DNA from 2 places in the Bacillus altaicus genome. Region 1 is predicted to be linked to the other one. Evidence: riboswitches for the same ligand, from Rfam matches in the RefSeq annotation. Region 1 holds a riboswitch; the other holds the start of a gene.

Region 1 (7,768 bases):
GGAGTAGCTGTTTTCATTTGAGCGAACATTTCTGTCACACTGAAATTAAATTTGGAGAAAACGATAACAGAAATAATAAATGTACCTGCCATAAGTAGTACAGCCTTTACAATTTGTACCCAACTTGTAGCTGTCATTCCTCCAAAAATAACATAAACAGTCATAAGTGTACCCACGATTAATACAGATGTTGTATATTCGATACCTAATAATAATTTAATAAGTGCACCCGCACCGACTAATTGTGCAATCATATAAAAAATTGAAATCGTCATCGTATTAAGCGCTGCAATACCGCGAACCTTTTTCGCATCAAAACGCGCCGCAATCATATCCGCTAACGTGTACTTCCCTAAATTTCTAAGCGGTTCTGCAACTAGGTACAATACAACTAAGTAAGCAACTAAGAAACCTATACTATAAAAGAACCCATCAAATCCTGTTAAAGCTATCGCTCCGGCGATGCCAAGAAATGACGCAGCAGACATGTAATCCCCAGCAATAGCCAGACCATTTTGCCAACCAGTTAATCCCCCGCCAGCCGTATAAAATTCACTCGCATTTTTCGTTTTTTTCGATGCAAAATAGGTTATAACGAGTGTACCGAGGACGATAATTAAAAATAGTGCAAAAGCGGTTGTGTTCAAAGTCAGCCCCTCCCTTTTTGCATATCTTGCAGAATTTTTTGCGAGATTTCATCAAAGGATTCTGCTTTTTTGCTATAAATCATACATAATGCCCATGTCATTATAAATTGCGCAAAAGCAAATACCCACGCCCATGTAACATCACCAAATACCGGTGTATTAAGTACCTTTGAATACGATGTTAAAATAGGTAATGTAATAAAAAAACTTAAAAAGAAAATACTCATCGGAATGATAAACTTCTTTTTTGTATTTAATAACAATTGAAACTCTTCAGACTGAACAACTTCTGTATAATTCACCTCACTTTGTAACTTACGTGCTGACGTATCATCTCGTTTCATTCTCTGGTCCCCTCTCTTAACTTAAAATACAATTTACCCTTGTATACCAAAAGAATAAATCTTGCAAATATTCAGAAACTTATTTTTATTTTAGACAATCCGTACATTCCTGCAAAGATTTTTCGATAGACATTTTTCGTCATTTTCTCTTAAATTTTCAATATACTTTTTTAACATAAAATTTGATTGATTCGATTAAACTTTTATTCCCGTTAAAACAGAATAAAGTGAAACTTTAATCAGCGTGGGGGGGTTACGGGCAGCATGACTCCTACCTAACTTCTTCGTATTCGCCGAATTTTGAGGTGGGAGTCTTACTGCTCGCAAATAGCGGGATAAAAAAAATAGTGCTTATCGCACTACTTCTGTCTTTGTCTCCTTTTCTAAATTACGAGCTGTTTCGCTTAATTCAACGTCTTTTCCATCTTTAAGCGTTCCAAATATAAAATCGAATACTGGATTTGAAACACCAAACCAAAACTTTTCATTTTTATAGTGGTGTAATATGTGCTGTTTTTTTAGCCATCTTCCAAACTTAGTGAAGGGACGAATCGGTTTATGTGCAATATAATGTTTCCATTCATAAACGAGGAGCATGATAATCATTCCGACTCCAAATGAAAGTGTAACAGTAACACTTTTTGTAATACCATATGATATAAGTAAATAGATAGTAAAGCTAGGTATACTAAACCATACAGGCAAAAATAAAAGTTTTAAATCATCTGGATAGACGTGATGATCATAATGTAATCTTCTTAACATTTTTAATAAAAGTGCGTTTTTAGGCGGCTTTAAATGGAATAAAAAACGATGTGTCATATATTCGTTAAGCGTATAAAAAACAATCCCAAACAGACACGCTAACATACCGATCCATGTAAAAAATTGCATTTTTAAAATAAGGATAAAAATTAATAGAACACTATACATAATAACAATATCATGTTGCAAAAAGAACTCCTTTACCACTCTCTTCATCTTTCTTCCCCCTTCTCCACAAAAACAGCCGCAACATATCGTTACGACTATTTCTTTTCTATTTTATTCTTATTCTATTCACTTTACAAATTTGCCTGCTGTTCTATTGTCGAGAAAAAAGTGTTCGGACCAAATATATTTTGCTTTGGGATAATGTGTTCTACTGCAAACACTGTTACTTCACCCCTTTGTACTTCTCCAATAATAAGCCCAAATACTTCATGGTTTACCGCAAACGTTGGTTGTTTCGTTTGCAGCAACCTTGCTGCATTTTTAAATACCGCTTCATATAGTGGATTCCTATCAGTAATTTCTTTTCGGATTTTTGGTGCTAAAGTGATGATAATTTCTTTTCCGTCAATAGTGGTTCGATACATAAAAATCTCCCCTTCAATCTTATATGAACAACTGTAAAGCTTTGTATGCAAAATGGATAGAATATCCTACTAAAATAATACCTGCTCCGGCTGTAATATAGCCAAGTGCTTTTTGCTTTAATAAAGTTCTTCCGAAATGTACAGAAAAAGCAATATTTAAGTTCCACAAAATAATACCAACAATAATGCAAAGACTGTACAAAAAAGCTTCTTGTTTCGTTACTTTTGTAAGCAAAGAGCTAAGTGTACTTCCGTATATGCCAAACCAAAAAACGAGATTTAATGGATTGGATATCGCGATAAAAAATCCTGCCATAAAAGATTGTTTAAGTCCACCTATCTCTTCTTGTTTATATTCCATATTAGAGTGAGAAATTCCTTGTTTCACACTTTGAAACCCTAAATAAAACAACAAGAAAAACCCAGTGCAATACATAAAAGCTTGTACATATGTATACATAAACACAGAAGATAAACCGAAATAAATAAGAAGCATAAACAAAATATCAGCAGTCATTCCTCCAATTCCAACAATCCATGCATGCCAAAATCCACGTTCAATTCCCCTTTTTAACATTTCAATATTAATCGGACCTACAGGCGCAGCTAATGAAATACCTAATACTATTTGTTGTATAATTGCTCCAAACATCGCTCTATCCTTTCTACTTCTTTTACTATTAAGTAATGATGTAAATATAGAAAATAGACTAGCTTTCATAAAAATTATTCACTAATACAGTACCCTTTTTTATCCAAAATATACAAAAGAGCCATCCTGTTGATGGCTCTTATTTCTCTACTCTATGATGAAAAGGACATTTACCTTTAATCGGCTCAATATCATCCCCTATGAAATATTGTTTCCATTCACGATGATTAGGATCGCCGTAGTGACTAATGTTAGGGTGTTTCGGCAACTGATCCCACTTTTCAACTCGTTCACGGACCATTTGTCTTGAATACGAACCTTTAGGACGATCTCCTTCTAAGCCATCGAAAATAGTTCGTGGCTGGAATCCAATAACGAGAGAATTTCCTAAATGCCTAGTCTTTCGCTGTTTATAAGCTGGCGCATTCCCAAATGCAAATATTGGTTCACCACCAAATGAAAATTCCCATAAATAATGCTCTGGATTTTTCGGGATTTGCTTTGGCCATAATTGATTATCTTGTTCATGTAAATATTGTAGTACTTTCCAAAAATAATCTCGATAATATTCGATTGATTTTTCTTCACATTCCGGTTCCACAAAAAGAAAAAAGCCCCTTCTTACAATCGGCCGCTCTCTCATTAACTCTAAAAAAGATAACATTGTATTGGGTAAATGCCCCCAATCATTATGAGAGAGAAATGAATAACGAAGTTCATTCTTTTTCAAAGCTGTTAAACCGAAATAACACGGAAAAGTTGGTTCTAACACGACACTCGAAAAATTTTGAAATTCTTTTGCAACCCAATTCGGTATGTCGCCTCTATTTTTCATTCCTTCATTATCTAATAAATAAGACTCATCCATTCTTTCACCTCATTATGTACAGCATTCACTTAAGAATATTACATACTCGGCTTGTCCTATACCTTTTTAAAAATACAAAGATTTCAAAGCGCTTACTTGACTAAATTCTACCAATTCGTGTATATTTAAATTAATCATTTAGCAGAATATTCGAGAAAATAGCATTTTTTATTTATATTATTTTTTAAAATGAATTTCACTAAATGAAAAAAGGAATCGTTTTTAGGAGGAATTGTGACATGCAAGGAAAAGTAAAATGGTTTAACAATGAAAAAGGTTTTGGATTTATCGAAATGGAAGGCTCTGAAGATGTATTCGTACATTTCTCTGCTATTCAAAGCGACGGCTACAAAGCTTTAGAGGAAGGTCAAGAAGTATCTTTCGACATTACTGAAGGAAACCGTGGACCTCAAGCTGCTAACGTAGCAAAACTTTAATCCCACATATGACAGGAGGTTACCTTACTTGGTAACCTCCTTTGTTATTCCTTTGTATATTTCCGTTTTACAGAGCAAAAACTATGTGAAATGCGCAAAATCCAAAGGAGGCAATAACAATGGGGTCACATGTAAATGATTTTGAAGAAGTAAAATTCCGTGTAGAAACTGCACAAAAAATGGTAGGTTCTGCAACAATTTCAATGGATCCAGACACATTAGAGCATGCCACTACTGCAGTAGAATCGGCTCGTTCTCAGCTTGAAGTCATGAAATCCGTTGCAACGGATTTAGATGAGCCATTTCTAATGAATGAAGAAAAAAAATTAAGTAAATGCGAGCATCAATTACACGAAGCGAAGCACTAAAAAACATCCAGAGAAAATTCTCTGGATGTTTTTTTTATGACAATTGCTCCCCATACTTTTTCAACTTCTCTCCAACCGTACATTGCCGTATACAAAAAGAATGGGCATAGTATTTACTATGATTTTTCCGATTATGTTCCTGCAGGAAACACCCTCCGCAATACGTTTCTAATAAGTCATTTACCTCTGTAATGAGTTGCTTCTTCTTCACGTGTGCACCTCTCTATTCGGTTATTTCTTTATGACTATCAATTGTCGTCCCTTCTAATGCTTGCGCTGCTAATTGATGTGCCTCTTTATTTTGTTTTCTAGATATCGGTTCACAAACAAGTTTTAATTTCATTTGCTTCGCTTTTTGTTCAATTTGGTCTAAGTAATGATTTAAATGTTCATCATAGCAAGGCCATTCACCGGCTAATTGTTGCAGTACAACTTGAGAATCTCCACGAAGTGTAACTGCTTCATATTTAATTCCTAATTCCTCGAGTGTATTCATCCCGTATAATAATGCAGCATACTCCGCTTCGTTATTATCATATATGCCTTCTATGTATGCATTGCGACGAATTCGATAATTTGTATTTCCTTTTTTGTAGTATACACATATGCCAACCCCAGCTTCTTTCGTCTGCACATCATAACCACCATCAAAATAAACTTGAATTTCTTGAGGATCTTCCTCCACTTGCTTACTCAGTTTTTTCATTTCTTTTAATGACCATTCTGCATCCATTTCATCGTAAAATAAAAGTTCTTTCACCCTACCTGTTTTCTCAAAATCCTCCGCAAATTGAAGCACTTCTTCTATATTCATATAATCTGTTGTTAATTCAGTTTGTAAACCACGCTTCGTTTTATACAACCAATGTATTTTATATTTCATACTAGATTCCCCTTTTATAAGACTTCTTATATTTATTTTATTATATTTTATCAAGAGTCACAGTATTATATACAATTTAATCACATACAAAAAGAGCCATCCTAAGTAAGGACAGCTCTTTCATCTATTGCATAAATCTTTCAAATTGCACTCGCTTATTAATCCAGTACATTACAGGCATACCAATTGCCATTACAACAAATTCACCAACTGCACAAGTTAGCCATGTCAATAAAAATGGCAGATCAAACGCAAGATGAAGTTCAATTGCAATCATAAACATTGTGACTGTAAAAATAACTGTATTAAAAATCATACGAGCCCAAACACCTTTAATGAAGCGCATAGAAATAATAGTTGCAAGTAATGCAAGAATGGATTGCCCTACTCCAAATACTAAATCATAAGCGATCATAGGTGAGAAAAAGAGATTCGTTAAAAATACACCTAATACAATCCCGTAAATTGCTTTCTTATTGAATACAACGAGATGATTAAACATCTCTGAAATACGAAACTGTACACTGGTAAAGCCAAATGGCTGAATAAGCATAGAAACAGCAATATATAATGCCGCTAAAATACCATTACCGACTAATGTCCTTATATTCATGACAAAATCTCCTTAGTTTTTTTACGTGGGATGGTTTCGAACCACGTTATTCGTTTTTAAGCAACAAGATTATATTTTACGCAATAGGTACTCTTTCGTCAATAGATTCCTATCATTTACTACCTTTTTTCTTTTAGACAACGTATAATAAAGTGAAACTTTAATCAGCGGGATTTTGTCCATCCCCCACTGATTATTAGCCCGCACCAATCGGGTTTTTACGGACAGTTAATACGGGATAAAACATATGAAAGATTTAGGAGGTTTCACTTCATGACAGCAACAATTCAAAATGAAAAAGTGATCGTTTCCATCTCTGACAAAGGTGCAGAATTACAAAGCGTTCGCTTAAAAGAAGACAATACAGAATATTTATGGCAAGGTGATTCTACTTATTGGGGACGTCGTGCACCAATCTTGTTTCCAATCGTCGGTCGATTAGTAGAGAATACATACTACGTAGAAGATAAACCTTATTCATTAACACAGCATGGTTTTGCCCGTGATCTTTCGTTCTCTGTTAAAGAACAAAGTGAAACAAAAATCACTTATGTCGTTACTAGTAATGAAGATACGTTACAAAAGTATCCATATGAATTTGAATTACTCGTTTCTTATGAAGTAGACGAACAAAATATACATGTTACATATGAAGTAAACAATCCTTCTTCAAAAGAGATGTTCTTCTCAATCGGAGCACACCCTGGATTCAACTGTCCTTTATTAGAAGGCGAATCATTTGCAGATTATCATTTATCATTTAACGGATCTGAACGTTTAGAAACTAGCATATTAGAAGGTCCTTTTCTTTCAAATGAAAAGCAACTAATCGCTGAAAATACGAAAGAATTGCCACTGGCATATGATTTATTCAAAAATGACGCGCTTATTTTTGAAAATATGAATACGAATGAAATTTCTATTCGCTCACATAAACATAATAAATTTGTAAAAGTAGCATTTGATGGGTTCCCATTTGTCGGCATATGGACACCAGGAGATAACGCACCTTTCTTATGTATTGAACCTTGGTACGGAATTGCTGATGAAGTAAAGCAAGCAAAAGATTTTAAAGAAAAAAAAGGAATTCAATCGTTACAAGCGAATGAAACATTTACATGTCGTTATAGCATTACAATTGGATAAGTACTCTATCCCCTACTTCTAAAAAGATTTTCAAGTAGGGGATAACCTTATAACTGGAGGTTTCTCATTTTGATTGAAGTATATATCGATGGTGCATCAAAAGGAAATCCTGGCCCTTCTGGTGCGGGAGTTTTTATTAAAGGAGTACAGCCACCTGTACAATTGTCATTACCACTTGGAACAATGTCCAACCATGAAGCAGAATACCACGCTTTACTTGCAGCATTAAAGTATTGCGCAGCGCATAATTATAGCATTGTATCTTTTCGTACAGATTCCCAACTTGTTGAGCGGGCTATTGAAAAAGAATACGCAAAAAATAAAATGTTTGCACCGCTTCTAGAAGAAGCACTGCAGTACATAAAAAATTTCGATCTCTTTTTTATTAAGTGGATTCCAAGTAGTCAAAATAAAGTCGCTGATGAATTAGCTAGAAAAGCTATTTCACAAAA
Region 2 (7,768 bases), 240 kb from region 1:
AGATGCTTTTTATAAGGAAGAGCAAGATTTCTTTGATGAATACTCACCAGTTGTACAAGGCTATGGAACAAAATATTATAAGGCGTTAATTAATTCTCCATTCCGTGAAGAATTAGAAGCGTATTATGGAAAGCAATTATTTGCTCTAGCTGAATGTGATTTAAAAACATATTCAGATGAAGTAGTGAAAGATTTACAATTAGAGAATAAATTGTCTTCACAATATACACAGTTATTAGCATCTGCAAAAATTGATTTTGCAGGAGAAGAGAGAACATTATCGCAACTTATTCCGTTTATGCAAGGAAAAGAAAGAAGCGAACGTAAAGCAGCAAGTGAAGCATACTACGGATTTTTAGCTGAGAATGAGGAAGAGTTAGATCGTATTTATGATGAACTTGTTAAAGTGAGAACGAAAATTGCAAAAACACTTGGTTTTAAAAACTTTGTTGAATTAGGATATGCAAGAATGTATCGTACAGATTATAATGCTGAAATGGTAGCGAACTATCGTCAGCAAGTATTAGATTATATCGTTCCGGTTGCAACCGAGTTAAGAAATAGACAAAAAGCACGCATTGGTGTAGAAAAGCTCGCTTATTATGATGAAAACTTTGAGTTTGCTACAGGTAATCCAACTCCAAAAGGCGATGCCGATTGGATTATTAATCACGGGAAAACGATGTATAAAGAATTATCAGCTGAAACAGATGAATTTTTTAATTTCATGCTCGATAATGATTTATTAGATTTAGTTGCGAAAAAAGGAAAAGCTGGTGGTGGATATTGTACATATATCGAGAATTATAAAGCGCCATTCATCTTCTCAAACTTTAATGGAACGTCTGGTGACATTGATGTATTAACACATGAAGCTGGTCATGCTTTCCAAGTATATGAAAGTCGTAAGTATGAAATTCCAGAATATAATTGGCCAACATATGAAGCTTGTGAAATCCATTCAATGAGTATGGAATTCTTTACATGGCCATGGATGAAGTTATTCTTTGAAGAAGATGCGGATAAATATTACTTCTCACACTTAAGTTCAGCACTTCTATTTTTACCGTACGGTGTATCTGTAGATGAATATCAACATTATGTATATGAAAATCCAGAAGCATCGCCAGCAGAACGTAAGTCAGCATGGCGTAACATAGAGAAGAAGTATTTACCACATCGTGATTATGAAGATAATAATTATTTAGAGCGTGGTGGTTTCTGGCAACGTCAAGGCCATATTTATAGCTCACCGTTCTATTATATTGACTACACGTTAGCTCAAATTTGTGCACTGCAATTTTGGAAACGTGCAAGAGATAATAGACAAGAGGCTTGGGAAGATTATGTGAATCTTTGTCAACAAGGTGGAAGTAAATCATTCTTAGAATTAGTAGAAGTTGCAAATTTAACATCACCATTCGCTGAAGGGTGTGTAAAAAGTGTAATTACAGAAATTGAGGCGTGGTTACGTGCTGTTGACGACACAAAATTGTAAAAAACATGCACTTTTTTCACATGTTTAACATCGACATAATGGAAGAATGATGAGATAATAAAAGAAAATTCAGAATTATTTAAGGGGTGTTTCTAATGGGGAGCGCCCCTTTTCACCAACAAAAGGGGGAAAGCACTATGCTTCAATCTAATATGGATGTTAGTTTAGAAACTTTAGTCCACTCATTACAGTCTACACGAAGCACGCTGTTATCAGAAATTGAAATGTTAAATGATACAGAGGTGAATGTAAAGCCACGCCGTGATAAATGGAGTATTATTCAAATTTTGCATCATTTGCATTTAGTTGAACAGTCTGTCACATCTGCCCTTGTATATGCTTTGCAAAAAAAAGAAAGAAAACTTGCTCCATTTAAAGACCTCCAACTTACGCTTGATCGCACACATAAACGGGAAGCTCCTCAACAAATGAAACCAACAGAAACATTAATGAAAAAACTGCAAGGAATTCAATTACTAGAACATTCACGACAAGAATTATTTCATGCACTTCATAGTGTGATAGATGAAAAAGAATTATTTGAAAATGGATTAAAACATCCTATTTTTAATGATTTGAATTTATATCAATGGGTTCAATTTCTGGATTTACACGAACAAAGACATCTTACACAGCTAAAAGAAGCGAAACATGCAATTTTACAGCGGTAAGGTGAAACTTTAATCAGGGGCATATCACTGATTATTAGTCCGCAACAATTGGACTGCTCTCAAATAGCAGGAAAAAGGAAAAGAAGCGGTTCGCCGCTTCTTTTCCTTTTTTACTCATGCATAGTTTTATTTCTTATTTTGGAATACTACATGAGGAAGAGAAAAAGGAGTTGAAAAGTATGTCAAAGAAAAAGAGAGAAGAAGAGCGCGCTTGGAAAGCTCGGAAAGAAAATCAAAAGCCGCATGGAAAGGTGAAAGCTTTTGCAGAATTAGTTGAAGGAACAGAAAAAACGTGATGAACTTCATCACGTTTTTTGTATGATCGGGAAAGTTAATAAAAATGTTGTACCTGTTCCTTTTTCACTAATAATATTAACCTTTCCATTCATTGCTTGAATAACACTGAAGACGACCATCATCCCGAGTCCGGTCCCTTTTTCTTTCGTCGAGTAGAAAGGTGACCCGAGGCGTTTTACTTGTTCTTGATCCATACCAATACCTGTATCTTTTATATATAATTGTATATGTTTATGGTCTGGAACTAATGTAAGAATAAGGTCACCACCGTTAGGCATAGCCTCAATACAGTTTTTTAAAATATTTAATAAGCATTGGTTCAACTTTTGCTTTTCACCAGCTATAAAGAAAGATGTACTTTGTTTTATGTAATGTATACGAACATTTGTTAAATTGGCGAGAGGTGTAATTAAAGATAACGCATGGAGTAATTCTTCCTCTACTTGTAATTGTTGTTCTTTTTCAATACTCGGTTTTGCAAAAGTTAAGTAGTCTGTAAGAACATGATTTGCTTGTTCGATACCGTTAATGGCTATGTCGATATATAATTTTCGTTCCTTCTCAGAACATGTATCTGACTGTAAAAGTTGCAAAAATCCTTTCGTTGAAGTTAAAGGATTGCGAATTTCATGAGAGATAGAAGCTGCCATTTCACCGATTAAATGAAATTTTTCAGCATTCATAAGTTCATGTTGGAGACGAACTTGCGTTTGTAATATGTGTAGCAAATATAAAATAAGGATTGTACCAAGCATCGTACATAGTTCGTACACGATAATATGCGGTATATAATCTGCCGGATTTGTAACCTCTGAAAGGAAAAATGGTATCCAGCCAAATCCGAATATGAGACTGTAAAAGATAGCGAGTGCTATTTTTATACGATTAGAACTTCGGTTAAACAGTTTGTATGTTAATAGTAGAACAATGAATACTAGAACTGAAGCGATAACGGATGGGAAAACACCTATTCCTCCTAATAAAAAGCGGTATATGTTTAATACAGCTAAGATGGAAGCACCGGCAATAGGACCTCCTGTTAATGTACCGACAATTAATACGATATGACGCATATCAAATTGAAATCCATAATTTGTTTTTGCTGCGAAAGTGATACATAGTATGGTAGCGAGGCAACATAATACAATAAATATAGCTGAATTTAATTTAGGAGAGCGTTTCCCTTTTTGATTCCAAAATAAATGATATACAAGCATTGTAACAAGGATGGATAATATATTTAAAAAGAGATAAATAATAAAGAGTTTCAGTGGGATGCCTCCTCTCTTCTCACATTAAATTAATCATACTATAAAATGAAAGAAATGAAATATGAAATAGCGGAAAAAATCAGAAATTTTTTCTGGTAGTATACAATATGTTACAATAATCTTTGTCAATGAAAGAAGAAATTCCGTGCACTGCATGGGAGAGGTTCGCGAACTCCCTCTATAAAAAACTATGGAAACAACAATATCATTAGGTATTGTTTTGTTTTTTTATTGTGACAGTTCAAGAACGTTCTTTCTTCTTATTCGTAGTAGAGAAGGAGAATGAGTGAAATGAAAAAAGAAAAAGCAGTTGTTGTTTTTAGTGGTGGACAAGATAGTACAACATGTTTATTTTGGGCAATACAACAGTTTGCAGAAGTGGAAGCTGTAACGTTTAATTACAATCAACGTCATAAGTTAGAAATTGATTGTGCAGCGGAAATCGCGAAAGAGTTAGGAATTAAACATACGGTACTAGATATGAGTTTATTAAATCAACTTGCTCCAAATGCGTTAACGAGAACGGATATGGAGATTACACATGAAGAAGGTGAATTGCCATCAACATTTGTAGATGGACGAAATTTACTATTTTTATCATTTGCGGCTGTATTAGCAAAACAAGTTGGAGCACGTCATATTGTAACGGGTGTATGTGAAACTGATTTCAGTGGTTATCCAGATTGTCGTGACGTGTTTGTGAAATCATTAAACGTTACATTAAATTTATCTATGGATTATCCGTTTGTTATTCATACACCACTTATGTGGATTGATAAAGCAGAGACATGGAAATTATCTGATGAACTTGGAGCATTTGAGTTTGTTAGAGAAAAAACATTAACATGTTATAACGGAATCATTGGTGATGGTTGCGGTGAATGTCCAGCATGTCAACTTCGTAAAGCAGGATTAGATACGTATCTACAAGAACGCGAAGGAGCGAGCAAATAATGGATAACTTTTTTGGATTTCGCATCGTAGAAAATTTGCAAAAAATGGACAAGGATATTCAGCGTGAACAACTCAAATATCATAATAAAAGAGTAATGGTCAGCAAGGAATTTACATTTGACGCAGCGCACCATTTACACTGCTATGAAGGGAAATGTAAAAATTTACATGGTCACACATATAAAGTCGTATTTGGAATTAGCGGATATGTAAATGAAATAGGCCTTGCAATTGACTTTGGAGATATAAAAGAAATTTGGAAAAATGAAATAGAAATTTATTTAGATCATCGTTATTTAAACGAAACATTGCCAGAAATGAATACGACTGCTGAAAATATGGTTGTTTGGATTTATGAAAAGATGGCAGAAGCATTAACGAAAGATAATCGTGCGAACGAATACAAGGGAGCTCGTGTTGAATTTGTTCGTCTTTTTGAGACGCCAACTAGTTATGCGGAAGTAAGACGGGAGTGGATGCTCGATGAGTAAAATCCCCGTCTTAGAAATATTTGGTCCGACCATTCAAGGAGAAGGGATGGTTGTAGGACAAAAGACAATGTTTATCCGTACAGCGGGCTGTGATTATAGCTGTGCTTGGTGTGATTCTGCTTTTACATGGGATGGATCGGCCAAAGATCAAATTAAACAAATGACACCGGAAGACATTTGGAATGAGCTTGTAGAAATTGGGGGAGAAAATTTTTCTCATGTTACGATTTCGGGTGGAAATCCTGTTTTGCTGAAAAATATGCAATTTCTTCTTTCTATATTAAAGGAGAATGGAATGCGAACAGCGGTAGAAACGCAAGGGAGTAAATGGCAAGATTGGTTGCTTCAAATTGATGAGGTAACGATTTCTCCAAAACCACCAAGTTCAGCTATGAAAACAGATTTTCAGATGTTAGATTCTGTTATTCATAAACTAGCAGAGAAAGATTTTAGTTTAAAAGTAGTAGTATTCGATGATCAAGATTTTGAATATGCAGTTAAGATGCACGAGCGTTATCCGAATGTACCATTTTTCTTACAAGTAGGAAATGATGATACGAAAACAGTGGATGATGCGGTGCTTATAAAAAACTTATTAGAAAAATATGAATGGCTTATTGAAAAAGCTGTGAATTGTAAAGAAATGAATGATGCGAAAGTACTGCCTCAGCTTCATGCGTTAGTATGGGGAAATAAACGAGGGGTATAATGAGAAGGGATGTTTAAAATGGCAGGAAGATTAGATGAAGATTTAAAAGATGTAACATTATTAGGAAATCAAAATACAAAATATTTATTTGAATATAGCCCGGGAATTTTAGAGGTATTTGATAATAACCATCCAAACCGTGATTACTTTGTAAAATTCAATTGTCCTGAATTTACAAGTTTATGTCCGAAAACAGGACAACCAGATTTTGCAACAATTTATATTAGCTACATTCCAGAACAAAGAATGGTAGAGAGTAAATCTTTAAAGCTATATTTATTTAGCTTCCGAAATCATGGTGACTTCCACGAAGATTGCATGAACGTTATTATGAATGATTTAATTAAATTAATGGATCCACGCTATATTGAGGTATGGGGGAAATTCACACCACGTGGTGGTATTTCAATCGATCCTTACTGTAACTACGGCCGCCCAGGAACTAAGTATGAGAAAATGGCAGACTACCGTATGATGAATCACGATTTATATCCAGAAAAGATCGATAATCGTTAATATAGAAAGAAAGGATCTGTATGATATACAGATCCTTTCTTTCTATTATATTATGCATGTTGATTAATGACAGTATAGTTTTTATGGCTTACAACTGTAAGAGGTTCCATATCTAGTTCTCTAAAATTCTCCATAATTGTTATATCAACAATAACGGAGTTTTGATTTACCTTTTGAACACGGCCTTGCATTCCACCTTTAAATTCAATGATATCTCCAGTTTCTGCGATTTGCATAAGCAACTCTCCTTGTTCCAGTTTTCCCAAAAAAAGAATAATTTGGGCTTTTTTATTTCCTCTTATTTTGAACTATATTTACTACTTTGTAAATGTTTCCAAAGTAAAAATTCGAAAAATATTCACTTTTTGTAAGGAAATATGTAAAAAATATTGTTTAGGAGAGGAATGATGAAAGTGCATACATCTTTATATAGGAGTATAATGAAAGATACAATAACCTACTAAAGTGGGAGAAATTAGGGGCGGGAAAATGATGTTTGAAATTGTGGGGAGCTTTATAGCGATTTTATTATTTTTATTTTCATATATACAGTTAAAGAAAGTGCGTCACCATGAAACAACTACATATTTTGATGGACTGGATGGTGTGCACACTTCGATAACACATGATAGTGGTGGGGATATATAACTTTCTTTTTATGCATGGTATGATGGCAATAAGAAATAGTACGTAATATAGTTCGTAAGTGATGAATGGGGAGTGGAAAGAATGCGAATTTCTTTTATTCGTCATGGTCGTTTGGACGGTACTATAGAGCCAATGACAATTATTTCATTTCGTGAATGGATGAAGCAATATGATTTAGGGACTACAGTAAAAGAAACTCCTATACCAATTGAAACAATTGAGGCAATTGAATCAGCGAAACTGGTTGTAACGAGTGATCAAAGGCGTGCTGTACAGTCAGCGGCTGAGTTATTGGATTCCCTATCTTTTGTGCAAAATCCTCTTTTTAGGGAAGCTGAAATTCCAACGAGTTTTTATGCTCCAAAATGGTTGAAATGTAAACCGAATGTATGGATGTTTATTGGACGTACACGATGGATAGTTGGTTATAGTAAAGAGGTTGAGTCTTATAAGGAAGTACGAGAAAGAGCAAGGAAAGCTGCTAATATGTTGCACCGCTATGCGCTCGTACATGGACGTATTGCCCTTGTAGGTCATAGTTATTTTAATGCGATGATTGGGACTGAACTGAGGGCAATGGGATGGTCTGGTTCGCCTATTTTCCATAGGAAGCCATGGGGATGTACAACGTATACATTTCATGAGGCGATGGATGGAAATGTATTAAATACAAAATTAATTTAAAAGAGGCTGTCCATTTGGCAGCCTCTTTC

The links. Region 1 has a riboswitch for preQ1 ahead of ACE38F_RS19955 (QueT transporter family protein). Riboswitches for the same ligand answer to the same signal wherever they lie in the genome.
Region 2: another riboswitch for preQ1. It lies ahead of queC (7-cyano-7-deazaguanine synthase QueC); the one in region 1 lies ahead of ACE38F_RS19955 (QueT transporter family protein).

Annotation. Positions count from the first base shown of each region.
Region 1 is NZ_CM143394.1:3,854,581-3,862,348, forward strand. It holds gene ACE38F_RS19905 (solute symporter family protein) at 1-647, opposite strand, end outside; gene ACE38F_RS19910 (DUF485 domain-containing protein) at 650-991, opposite strand; gene ACE38F_RS19915 (sterol desaturase family protein) at 1,343-1,972, opposite strand; gene ACE38F_RS19920 (hypothetical protein) at 2,056-2,349, opposite strand; gene ACE38F_RS19925 (LysE family transporter) at 2,369-3,001, opposite strand; gene ACE38F_RS19930 (YqcI/YcgG family protein) at 3,141-3,869, opposite strand; gene cspB (cold shock-like protein CspB) at 4,109-4,306, shown strand; gene ACE38F_RS19940 (DUF2564 family protein) at 4,426-4,674, shown strand; gene ACE38F_RS19945 (zinc-finger domain-containing protein) at 4,709-4,885, opposite strand; gene ACE38F_RS19950 (ribonuclease H family protein) at 4,898-5,557, opposite strand; gene ACE38F_RS19955 (QueT transporter family protein) at 5,682-6,170, opposite strand; PreQ1 riboswitch class I at 6,177-6,221, opposite strand; gene ACE38F_RS19960 (aldose 1-epimerase family protein) at 6,444-7,316, shown strand; gene ACE38F_RS19965 (reverse transcriptase-like protein) at 7,386-7,768, shown strand, end outside.
Region 2 is NZ_CM143394.1:4,097,585-4,105,352, reverse strand. It holds gene ACE38F_RS21255 (M3 family oligoendopeptidase) at 1-1,498, shown strand, start outside; gene ACE38F_RS21250 (DinB family protein) at 1,636-2,169, shown strand; gene ACE38F_RS21245 (DUF6254 family protein) at 2,349-2,465, shown strand; gene ACE38F_RS21240 (ATP-binding protein) at 2,475-3,683, opposite strand; PreQ1 riboswitch class I at 3,892-3,935, shown strand; gene queC (7-cyano-7-deazaguanine synthase QueC) at 4,029-4,691, shown strand; gene queD (6-carboxytetrahydropterin synthase QueD) at 4,691-5,182, shown strand; gene queE (7-carboxy-7-deazaguanine synthase QueE) at 5,175-5,891, shown strand; gene queF (preQ(1) synthase) at 5,910-6,407, shown strand; gene ACE38F_RS21215 (YkvS family protein) at 6,458-6,643, opposite strand; gene ACE38F_RS21210 (hypothetical protein) at 6,897-7,055, shown strand; gene ACE38F_RS21205 (histidine phosphatase family protein) at 7,137-7,739, shown strand.